2 linked regions of the Idiomarina loihiensis L2TR genome follow. The protein of the gene in region 2 interacts with the protein of the main gene of each other region in a pairwise test. Links are inferred from orthologs where the notes say so. Each region holds a gene or a part of one and is shown on either strand. Other genes may lie near its edges.

Evidence for each region.
Region 1: the proteins of IL_RS07705 (region 2) and IL_RS01645 interact in binary tests that used the Escherichia coli proteins (3 or more experiments, as listed by UniProt). The link is inferred for Idiomarina loihiensis L2TR from one-to-one orthologs.

The regions. Positions count from the first base shown.
Region 1 is NC_006512.1:332,971-338,004, reverse strand. What follows is about bases 1,061-4,010. They hold IL_RS01645 (ATP-binding cassette domain-containing protein), read left to right. Parts: upstream 1,061-1,553; coding sequence 1,554-3,467; downstream 3,468-4,010. Other genes in these bases: cysQ (3'(2'),5'-bisphosphate nucleotidase CysQ), read right to left, coding at 3,672-4,010; IL_RS01640 (YheU family protein), read left to right, coding at 3,464-3,700; IL_RS01650 (YheV family putative zinc ribbon protein), read right to left, coding at 1,269-1,472; IL_RS01655 (bifunctional ADP-dependent NAD(P)H-hydrate dehydratase/NAD(P)H-hydrate epimerase), read right to left, coding at 1,061-1,248. Outside these bases: more of IL_RS01655, read right to left, coding at 1-1,060; more of cysQ, read right to left, coding at 4,011-4,484; ADP compounds hydrolase NudE, read right to left, coding at 4,496-5,034. UniProt on the Escherichia coli protein: Genetic data indicate it may be involved in ribosome assembly or function.
Region 2 is NC_006512.1:1,609,374-1,614,862, reverse strand. What follows is about bases 725-4,129. They hold IL_RS07705 (2-oxoglutarate dehydrogenase E1 component), read left to right. Parts: upstream 725-1,121; coding sequence 1,122-3,929; downstream 3,930-4,129. Other genes in these bases: odhB (2-oxoglutarate dehydrogenase complex dihydrolipoyllysine-residue succinyltransferase), read left to right, coding at 3,943-4,129; IL_RS07710 (succinate dehydrogenase iron-sulfur subunit), read left to right, coding at 725-1,010. In the rest of the region: sdhA (succinate dehydrogenase flavoprotein subunit), read left to right, coding at 1-284; more of IL_RS07710, read left to right, coding at 297-724; more of odhB, read left to right, coding at 4,130-5,489. UniProt on the Escherichia coli protein: E1 component of the 2-oxoglutarate dehydrogenase (OGDH) complex which catalyzes the decarboxylation of 2-oxoglutarate, the first step in the conversion of 2-oxoglutarate to succinyl-CoA and CO(2).

The DNA of each region.
Region 1 (5,034 bases), 1.3 Mb from region 2 along the record:
TGCACCTTTCAGTAATACCTGCGCACCGTATTTTTCGCGCAGTTTTGTTGCCGCAGCAAAACGATCCGACGCTATTTCGTCGGTCGTCATTTGCAGTAACCGTGCAGCTTCACCAGGGTGCGGAGTTAGTAATAATTTGGGTGAACGAACAGGGTTACTCGCTAATAAGTTTAAACCATCGGCATCAATAACTTTCAGCACATCGGTTTCCATCACTTGCGAAAAAATCTCCTGACTCCAGGAGCCTTGTCCCAGTCCGGGCCCCAAAGCAACAGCAGAAGCTTCTCGCAGCAGCGGCTCAAGAGAATCGGTTTCTTTTATGCCATGTACCATTGCTTCAGGCTGCGCTGCCGCAACAATTGCCTGCACCTGCGGATGACACGCCGCTGACACTTTGCCCGCTCCCGCACGCAGCGCCGACTGCATTGCCAGTATCACAGCTCCGGACATACCCGGCTGGCCACCGACAATTAGCACATGCCCCTGTTCACCTTTATGAGTGCAGCGTGAACGCGGCGCCAGCCAGCCACCAACCCGGCCGGCGTTGACTCTGAACCAGTTAGCTTCGTTTTGCTGTTTAAACGTGCTGCCAATACCTAAATCTTCAAGTTTTAACTCACCGGTGTGCTCTTGAGCCTTCCCGGTCAGCAAACCACGCTTTAACGCCACCAGACAGACGGTAAGATGAGCGCGAACCGCAGCACCGGGCACATGACCTGTATCAGCATTTAACCCCGACGGCACGTCCACTGACACCACCGGCGTCGTGCTGCCATTCACGCGCTGAACCCAGCTTACCGGGTCGCCCTCAAGAGCACGATTCAAACCCACACCAAATAAAGCATCAACCAACACATCAAACTGCTCGGGTGAGCAATCCAACAAGGGCTTTTCACTGCCCCCTTGTTCACGCCACGCAGCGCGGGCTTTGTGCGCGTCAGACTCCATTGGTTCCGGCAATTCAACATTGGGTTTGAGCGCAAAAACTTGCACCTGATAACCGGCTTTTTGAGCCAGCCGGGCGACAATATAGCCATCACCACCGTTATTGCCTTCACCACAACAGACCGCAATGCGTGCCGGTGCCGGAAAATACGACTGCAGCTGATGAAAAACGGCTTTCCCGGCCGCCGACATCAGTTGCGTCATGTTCATCGAGCAGGCTTCAGCGGCTTTTTGTTCGCCCTGCTGTACTTGCTCAACGCGATAAAGACAATTGCTAAAACGGCTGCCGTCGGTGTCTGTCATAATGGTTCCCTACAATTTGTTTAGTCTGGCTTAAACACCCCAATGACCTGATCAAACTGACGCTGGCTACCACCACCCTGCTCTTTAGGTTCACTAAACCGGTGCTTACATTGCACGCACTCAACTTGTTCGGTATCGTTTTCGATGAAGAGCATGAGTGTGTCCATGGCATCGCATTTGGGGCAAACGGCCCCGGCAATAAATCGCTTCTTTTCTCTAGCCACAACAGCTCCTGTGTTAGAATTGTGAGCAGAACACGTCTATGATACCGCAGCTGAACAGCTGTACAAAATGAAGAGTAGTTTATGATCCGTGCTGAAGCTATCACCTTATTGCGTGGCGGTGATGTTTTATTTGAAGACAGTGACTTACAAGTATTCCCGGGACATCGCGTTGGCTTAGTAGGCCGTAATGGCTGCGGCAAGTCCTCGCTGTTTGCCATGCTGCGTGGTGAACTCAGTGCCGACAGCGGTAATATTCACCTGCCAGCGGAGTGGCGAATTGCCAGCGTAGCCCAGGACACTCCCGCACTGGATAAATCCGCTATCGATTACGTAATGGACGGTGACGCCGAGTTTCGGCAGTTGGAAGCGCAACTCGCGCAGGCCGAAAGCGATAACAACGGCGAAGCCATTGCGCACTGTCACGACAAGTTGGCTTCCATCGGAGCTTATGATATTCAGCCCAGAACCGCCAGTTTAATGGCTGGCCTTGGTTTTACTCAGGAACAACTGCAACAGCCGGTAAAAGCATTTTCTGGTGGTTGGCGTATGCGCCTTAATTTGGCACAGGTACTCATAGCCCGCGCCGACTTAATGCTGCTGGATGAGCCAACCAACCACCTGGACGTTGATGCCATTTTCTGGCTGGAAAGCTGGTTAAAACAGTACGACGGAACCCTGCTATTGATATCGCACGACCGTGACTTTCTCGACTCGGTCACTACCGACATTACGCATATTGAGCATAAAAAACTGAACAGCTACCGCGGTAACTACTCTCTGTTTGAGCGGCAGCGCGCCGAGCACATGGCTCAGCAACAAAGCGAGTACGAAAAAGCTCAGGTTATGCGTCAGCACTTACAAGCTTACGTTGACCGTTTTCGTTATAAAGCCAGCAAAGCCAAACAAGCACAGAGCCGTTTAAAAGCTATTGAGAAGCTGCCTAACCAGGCACCACTACGCGCCGAAAGTGGTATCGACTTTCACTTTTTAACACCAGAGAAGCTGCCAAATCCACTGCTAACGCTGCGCGACGCCAAAGCTGGCTATGGTGACACCACCATTCTTGAGCAGATTAAGCTAAATTTGGTGCCGGGAACTAGGTTAGGCTTGCTTGGCCGAAACGGCGCCGGTAAATCAACGCTGATTAAACTGCTGGCGGGTGAATTGGAGCCGATGGCTGGTGAGCGGTTGGTTAACCCAGGTCTCAGCATTGGTTATTTTGCTCAGCATCAGCTGGAAACTCTGGACTTGGCAGCCTCAGCTCTGCTGCACTTGCAGCGCATTGATAAACAAGCGACTGAACAAAAGCTGCGTGACTTTCTAGGCAACTTTGGATTTTCCGGTGATCAGGCCACACGGTCGGTCGAACCCATGTCCGGTGGGGAAAAAGCCCGATTGGCATTAGCCCTCATTATTTACCAGCGTCCTAACCTGTTACTGCTAGATGAGCCAACCAACCACCTGGATCTCGGCTTACGGGACGCACTGGTTGCGGCTTTGCAGGAATACGAAGGCGCGCTAATTGTCGTTTCGCACGACAGACATTTGCTACGTACTACGGTAGATGAATTTTGTCTGGTTGCCGACGGCAAAGCAGAAACTTTCGACGGCGATTTAGATGCCTATCACGATTGGTTACAACAACAGGCGGCTAATGACAAACGTAGCGAGCAACCCGCTACTCGCCAACGCGATGACCGCAAACAGCAAAAACGCAAAGAAGCCGAAGCACGACAAAAAACCAAGCCTTTGCGCCAACAAATAGAGAAGGCAGAAAAGAATATTCATTCGCTGGAGCTGACGCTAGCCGATATTCACGAGCAACTGAGTGACAGCACCTTGTATGACGATGCCAATAAAGCCAAATTGCAAAAGCTGTTAGACCAGCAGGCACAGGCGCAAAAAGATCTGCAACAACAGGAAAACCTCTGGATGACAGCAGAAGAAGAACTGGCAGAATTAACAGAAGAATTGCAGCAAGCGGAGGATAAATGATCATTCCCTGGCAGGAAATTGATCAGGAAACCCTGAACAATTTAATGGAATCTATTGTACTGCGCGAAGGAACCGATTACGGCAGTCAGGAGCTCAGCTTTGAAACGAAAGTGGAGCAACTGAAGCAACGCCTGAAGTCCGGCGAAGCCGTCATTGTTTACTCTGAGTTGCATGAAAGTGTCGATGTAGTCAACAAAGACAGTGTTACCGGAAACGAGCCTGACGGGCAATAAAGACTTCTTCCCAGGGAACATTTTGGTCACCCAGAACTAAGAAGTTCGGGTTCAGCAGGCTAACCGTGCGGTTGTAGGTAATGGGCTCAAAGTTCTCATTCACTATGCGACCGCCAGCTTCTCCTACAATAACTTGCGATGCAGCGGTATCCCATTCTCCGGTAGGTCCCAGACGTAAAAAACAATCGGCTTTGCCCTCGGCAATAAAACAGGCTTTTAGTGAACAGCTACCCGTTGGTAAAGGCTGAATATCACGTTTTGTCTGCAAACGATTAAACACAGGCTCTCGTGCCTGTTGCCGACTTATTGCAATAATAATAGGGTCAGCCTGAGGGTCACTAAACTTGCGCACGCTTATGGACTGCTTTTCGTTCTCTTTTTGTTTAAAGGCGCCAGCACCTTTGCGAGCATAGTAAAGCGTTTCCCCGACCGGCCAGAAAATAACGCCAATGACAGGCTCGTTGTTTTCTACGTAAGCAATGTTGACAGCAAAGTCTCCGGAGCGGGAAATAAACTCCTGAGTACCATCTATCGGGTCGATAATAAAATAGGCTCTCCACTGACGGCGCTCATTATAGTCCTGATGCTCGCTTTCTTCAGAAATAACCGGAATATCAGGGAATGACTGCTTGAGTCGATCTTCTATTAGTTCGCTGGCAACAAGATCTGCGGTAGTCACTGGAGAATCGTCTTTTTTCTCGGCCGTTTTATAGTCACGCCGCTCGTACATTGACAGAATAACGCCACCTGCTTCGAATGCTATTTCCTTCAGTTTCTCCAGCATTGTTTCTGCCACTACTGTGCCTCACTCAGATTACGCAAAAGCATTAACAGCGCCGCAACACTTCGCGCTTCAGAAAAATCGGGTTGAGCCAGCAGGTTGTCAATATCGTTTAATGGCCAGGTCACTTTTTCCAACGGCTCAGGTTCGTCGCCCGGCAAGCTTTCGGGGTATAAATCGCGAGCTACGAAAACACTCATTTTGGCGGAGAAAAACTGAGGCGCGAGAGACACTTCCATTAAGAATTCAAGTTGACGGCTGCCGTAACCAACTTCTTCTTTTAGCTCACGCTGAGCAGCCTCTTCCGGGGTTTCGCCCGGGTCAATCAGGCCTTTGGGAAAACCGAGTTGATAGTCGTGAAGGCCTGCAGCGTATTCCCGAATCAGTAACAAAGTTTCTTCATCCAGGCAGGGAACAATCATCACCGCGCCGCGACCGCTGCCTTTCATGCGCTCAAACTGACGCTGCTCACCATTGCTAAATTTAAGGTCGACGGCCTCAATACGCATTAAGCGGCTTTGTGCTACGACACGACGAGCCAGAATTTGCGGGA
Region 2 (5,489 bases):
AAAACGCCCGTCTTGATGACACCTCCAAAGAGTTTAATACTCAGCGCGTCGAGTGCCTTGAGCTAGATAACTTGATGGAAACGGCTTACTCAACTGCAGTTGCTGCCAGCTTCCGTACAGAAAGCCGCGGTGCTCACAGCCGTGCAGACTACCCGGATCGTGATGATGAGAAGTGGTTAGTACACACTGTTTATCGTCCTGAAAAGGAAGATATGGTGACGCGGGAAGTCAATATGGCGCCTAAACTGCGTGAAGCTTTCCCTCCGAAAGCTCGTACCTACTAAGTTGGAGGGTATATGAAAAAATACACATTTTCAGTTTATCGTTATAATCCTGATGTCGACAACGCGCCTCATATGAAAGAGTACACGTTGGAAGTAGAAGATAATCAGGATTTGATGGTGCTAGAAGCACTGATCAAATTGAAAGAACAAGATCCATCGCTGGCATTCCGCCGCTCGTGCCGTGAAGGTGTTTGTGGCTCCGATGGTATGAATATTAATGGTAAAAATGGTTTGGCTTGTATCACTCATTTGTCTTCTTTGAAATCAGACAAAATTGTGATTCGTCCGCTACCAGGCTTGCCTGTCATTCGTGATTTGATTGTTGATATGAGCCAGTTCTATCAACAGTACGAGAAAATCAAACCGTACCTTATCAACGATGACAAAACGCCACCAGCGCGTGAACGACTGCAGTCGCCGGAAGACCGTGCTAAGCTTGATGGTCTTTACGAATGTATTTTATGTGCATGTTGTTCATCTTCGTGCCCGTCGTTCTGGTGGAACCCAGATAAATTTGTTGGGCCAGCTGGTCTGCTGCACGCTTATCGTTTCTTAATTGATAGTCGTGACACAGCAACGGACGAGCGTCTGGACGAACTTGATGATGCCTTTAGTGTATTCCGTTGTCACGGAATCATGAACTGCGTTAACGTATGTCCAAAAGGGTTGAATCCAACAAAGGCTATTGGACACATCAAATCGATGCTTTTGAGTCGCGCTGTTTAACTCGTTAAATTGTCGCGCCAATTTGAACGGTTGATGTTGTGGATGGCCATCCCACAAAGGATGGCTATTTTTTTATAAAAACGGTTTATCTATTCAGGTGAAGGAAACGCAATGCAAGATGGTGTAATGCGTGAATGGTTAGAAACATCGCATCTAGCCGGTGGTAACGTTGCCTACATTGAACAAATGTTTGAGGCGTATCTGGATGATCCGACGGCAGTCAGTGATGAATGGCGTCAAATGTTCGATGCGTTGCCGAAGGATAATCACATTGTTGATACTAAACTCAGCGATGTCCGGGAGCAGTTTCGCCAGGCCGCTAAGAATAAGCTCAAGCAATCTCAAACAGGCAGCACGACTGCCGCAGATCAGAAGCAAGTTAAAGTTTTACAGCTCATTAATGCTTACCGATTCCGCGGCCATCAGCACGCCAACCTTGATCCTCTTGGTTTATGGAAACAGGAAACCGTTCCAGACCTTTCATTAAACTTCCACGATTTAAGCAAAGACGACTTAGAACGCGAGTTTAATGTCGGCTCTTTAGCTGTTGGCAAAGACACAATGAAGCTGAGTGATATTCACGAGGCGTTGGAAAATATTTATTGTGGCTCTATTGGTGCCGAGTACATGCACATTGTTTCAACCGAGGAAAAACGCTGGATTCAGCAACGGTTGGAGGGTGTTCTTGGAAAGCCCAAGTTTGAAAAAGAACAGCAGACTAAAATTTTAAAAGAGCTGATAGCCGCTGACGGACTGGAAAAGTATCTTGGGTCAAAATTCCCGGGAGCTAAGCGCTTTTCATTAGAAGGTGGCGACAGTCTGGTTCCGTTGTTGAAAGAACTCATTTCACGCTCTGGTGAGCAAGGTGCCAAGGAAGTCGTTATTGGTATGGCTCACCGAGGTCGTTTGAACGTTTTGGTCAACGTTCTGGGTAAAAAACCACAGGACTTATTTGACGAGTTTGCCGGCAAGCATGACAGCACAAAGGGCTCAGGTGATGTTAAATATCATATGGGCTTTTCTTCTGATTATGCGACCCCGGGCGGCGACGTCCACCTTGCATTGGCCTTTAACCCGTCGCACCTTGAAATTGTAAACCCGGTTGTTATGGGATCGGTTCGTGCGCGCATGGACCGCCTGAAAGACCCGGAAGGCAAAAAAGTGCTGCCTATTACCATTCACGGTGACGCTGCTGTTGCCGGTCAGGGTGTGGTACAAGAAACCTTTAATATGTCGCAGACACGTGCTTACCGTGTAGGCGGCTCTATCCGTATCGTGGTGAATAACCAGGTTGGTTTCACTACATCTAAACAGGAAGATGCGCGCTCTACTCAGTATTGTACTGACATTGCCAAGATGGTGCAGGCGCCAATTTTCCACGTTAATGCGGATGACCCTGAAGCCGTTGTTTTTGTCACTCAGTTAGCGCTTGATTACCGTAATGCATTTCAGCGCGACGTGGTTATTGATTTGGTTTGTTATCGTCGTCATGGACATAACGAAGCCGATGAGCCAAGTGCAACACAGCCGCTGATGTATGCAAAAGTTAAAAAACAACCCGTTGCCCGCGAGCTTTATGGCAAGCGTCTGATAGAGAAGTCGATAGTAGATGAAGACACAGCTAAGCAGTGGATGTCTGACTATCGTGATGCATTAGATAAAGGCGAAGTGGTGGTTGATGAACACCGTCCTATGCGTCAGCACTCTGTTGACTGGTCTCCCTATATTGGAAACGACTGGGATGTAGAGTACGACTACAAAGTTTCAGCAGACAAACTGAAAGACTTGGGTGAAAAAATCACTCAGTATCCGGAAGAAGACAAGCTGAATTCCCGTGTTGAAAAAGTTTATCAAGAACGTCTGAAAATGGCGAAAGGCGATAAACCAATGGACTGGGGTTTCGCTGAAACTTTGGCTTATGCCACCTTAGTTAACGACGGTACTCATATTCGTTTGACCGGTCAGGACAGCGGCCGTGGTACCTTCTTCCACCGCCACGCGGTATTGCATAACCAAAAAGATGGTTCTACCTATATGCCACTGAACAACTTAGGTTCAGAGCAGGGGCAAATTGAAATTTACGACTCGGTTTTATCAGAAGCCGCGGTTGTGGCCTTCGAATACGGTTACGCTACGGCTGAACCGCAGTCTTTGGTTATGTGGGAAGCTCAATTTGGTGACTTCGTTAACGGCGCTCAGGTGGTTATTGACCAGTTCTTAAGTTCTGGTGAACAGAAATGGGGACGTTTATGTGGTTTAACATTGTTATTGCCACACGGTTACGAAGGCCAGGGTCCAGAGCACAGTTCAGCCCGTCTTGAGCGTTTCCTGCAATTATCAGCTGATCACAACTGGTCAGTCTGTGTACCGACAACGCCTGCACAGGTTTTTCATATGATCCGTCGTCAGCACTTACGTCCGGTTCGCCGCCCGTTAGTTGTTATGACGCCTAAGTCATTGTTACGTCATCCGTTAGCGGTTTCAGAAATGGATGATTTAGCGGATCATGGATTCCAGAACGCGATTGGTGAAATCGATGATCTGAATCCGAAAAAAGTAAAACGCGTGGTATTTTGCTCAGGTAAAGTCTACTACGATTTACTGAAAGAACGCCGCGAGCGTGAACAAGAAGATGTTGCCATTATTCGTATCGAACAGCTGTATCCGTTCCCTGCGGAAGAAGTGGCAGAAATTATGAAAGATTATCAGCACGTTAAAGATTTTGTCTGGTGTCAGGAAGAGCCTCAGAACCAGGGTGCATGGTATAGCAGCCAGCATCACTTCTGGGCCGCAATTCCGAAAGGAGCTCAGTTGTCTTATCGTGGTCGTAGTGCGTCAGCCGCACCGGCGGTCGGATACATTTCAGAGCACAACAAGCAGCAGCAAAACCTTGTTGACGAAGCGCTAACCATTAAATAGGTGAAGATGAACCATGGCGATTGATATTAAAGTTCCTCAATTACCCGAGTCTGTTGCAGATGCAACAATTGCAACATGGCACGTAAAACCTGGCGATAAAGTGTCTCGCGACCAGAATCTGGTTGACATCGAAACCGACAAGGTAGTGCTGGAAGTGGTTGCGGAAGCAGACGGTGTTTTGGGCGAAATTACTGCCGAAGAAGGCACTACCGTAACAGCTGAAGAAGTTATCGGAAAAATTGAAGAAGGTGACGGTGCGTCGGCATCTGACGATAAATCAGACAATAAAGACTCAGACGACGACAAGAAGTCAGAGAAAAAAGAATCTGATTCTTCAGAAGACAAAGGCTCTGACAAAAAAGGTTCTGGCGAGAAAATGGAAGTTAAAGTTCCTCAACTGCCAGAATCAGTCTCTGATGCCACTGTTTCTACCTGGCACGTTAAAGCTGGCGATGCAGTAAAACGTGACCAGAACCTGGTTGATATTGAAACCGATAAAGTGGTTCTGGAAGTGGTTGCTCCGGCTGATGGCGTTTTAGCTGAAATTAAGCACGAAGAAGGCGCGACAGTCGGTGCTGATGACGTTATCGGTATTGTCGAAGCTGGTGGGTCTGCTGGCGGTAGTTCAAGCAAGTCCGATGACAGCAAATCTGAATCTTCTTCAGAAAGTAAAGACGATGACGGTGACAACGAAGTAGCGGGTCCTGCGGTTCGTCGTTTACTTGGTGAACACGGCCTTAAGCCAAGTGACGTTAAAGGCACTGGTAAGGGCGGTCGCGTCACTAAAGAAGACGTGGAAAAACACGTGAAAGCTCAGTCTTCTAAGTCTTCGGATAGCAGCAAACAGCAGTCTTCACAGCCAGCCGTTTCAGGTGACCGTGACCAGAAACGTGTACCAATGACACGTCTGCGTAAACGTATCGCTGAGCGTCTGTTGCAAGCTAAGAACGACACCGCGATGTTGACCACGTTTAACGAAATCAACATGAAGCCAATTATGGACTTGCGTAAGAAGTACAAAGACGTGTTTGAAGAAACTCACGGCACGCGTCTTGGTTTCATGGGCTTCTACGTCAAAGCTGTAACTGAAGCACTGAAACGTTTCCCAGACGTCAACGCATCCATTGATGGCGACGATATTGTTTACCACAATTTCTTCGATATCAGCATTGCGGTATCAACGCCTCGTGGTCTGGTAACTCCAGTTCTGCGCGACACTGACCGTTTAAGCATTGCGGATATGGAAAATGGTATTCGTGACCTGGCTATCAAAGGCCGTGACGGTAAGTTAACTATGGATGAAATGCAGGGTGGTAATTTCACCATTACTAACGGTGGTGTATTTGGTTCACTGCTTTCAACGCCAATTCTGAACCCACCACAAAGCGCTATTCTGGGTATGCACAAAATCCAGGAGCGGGCGATGGTGGTAGACGGTAAGATCGAAATCTTACCGATGATGTACCTGGCTCTTTCTTATGACCATCGAATTATTGATGGTAAACAATCGGTAGGTTTCCTGGTTACCGTGAAAGAGCTATTAGAAGATCCTCAACGTCT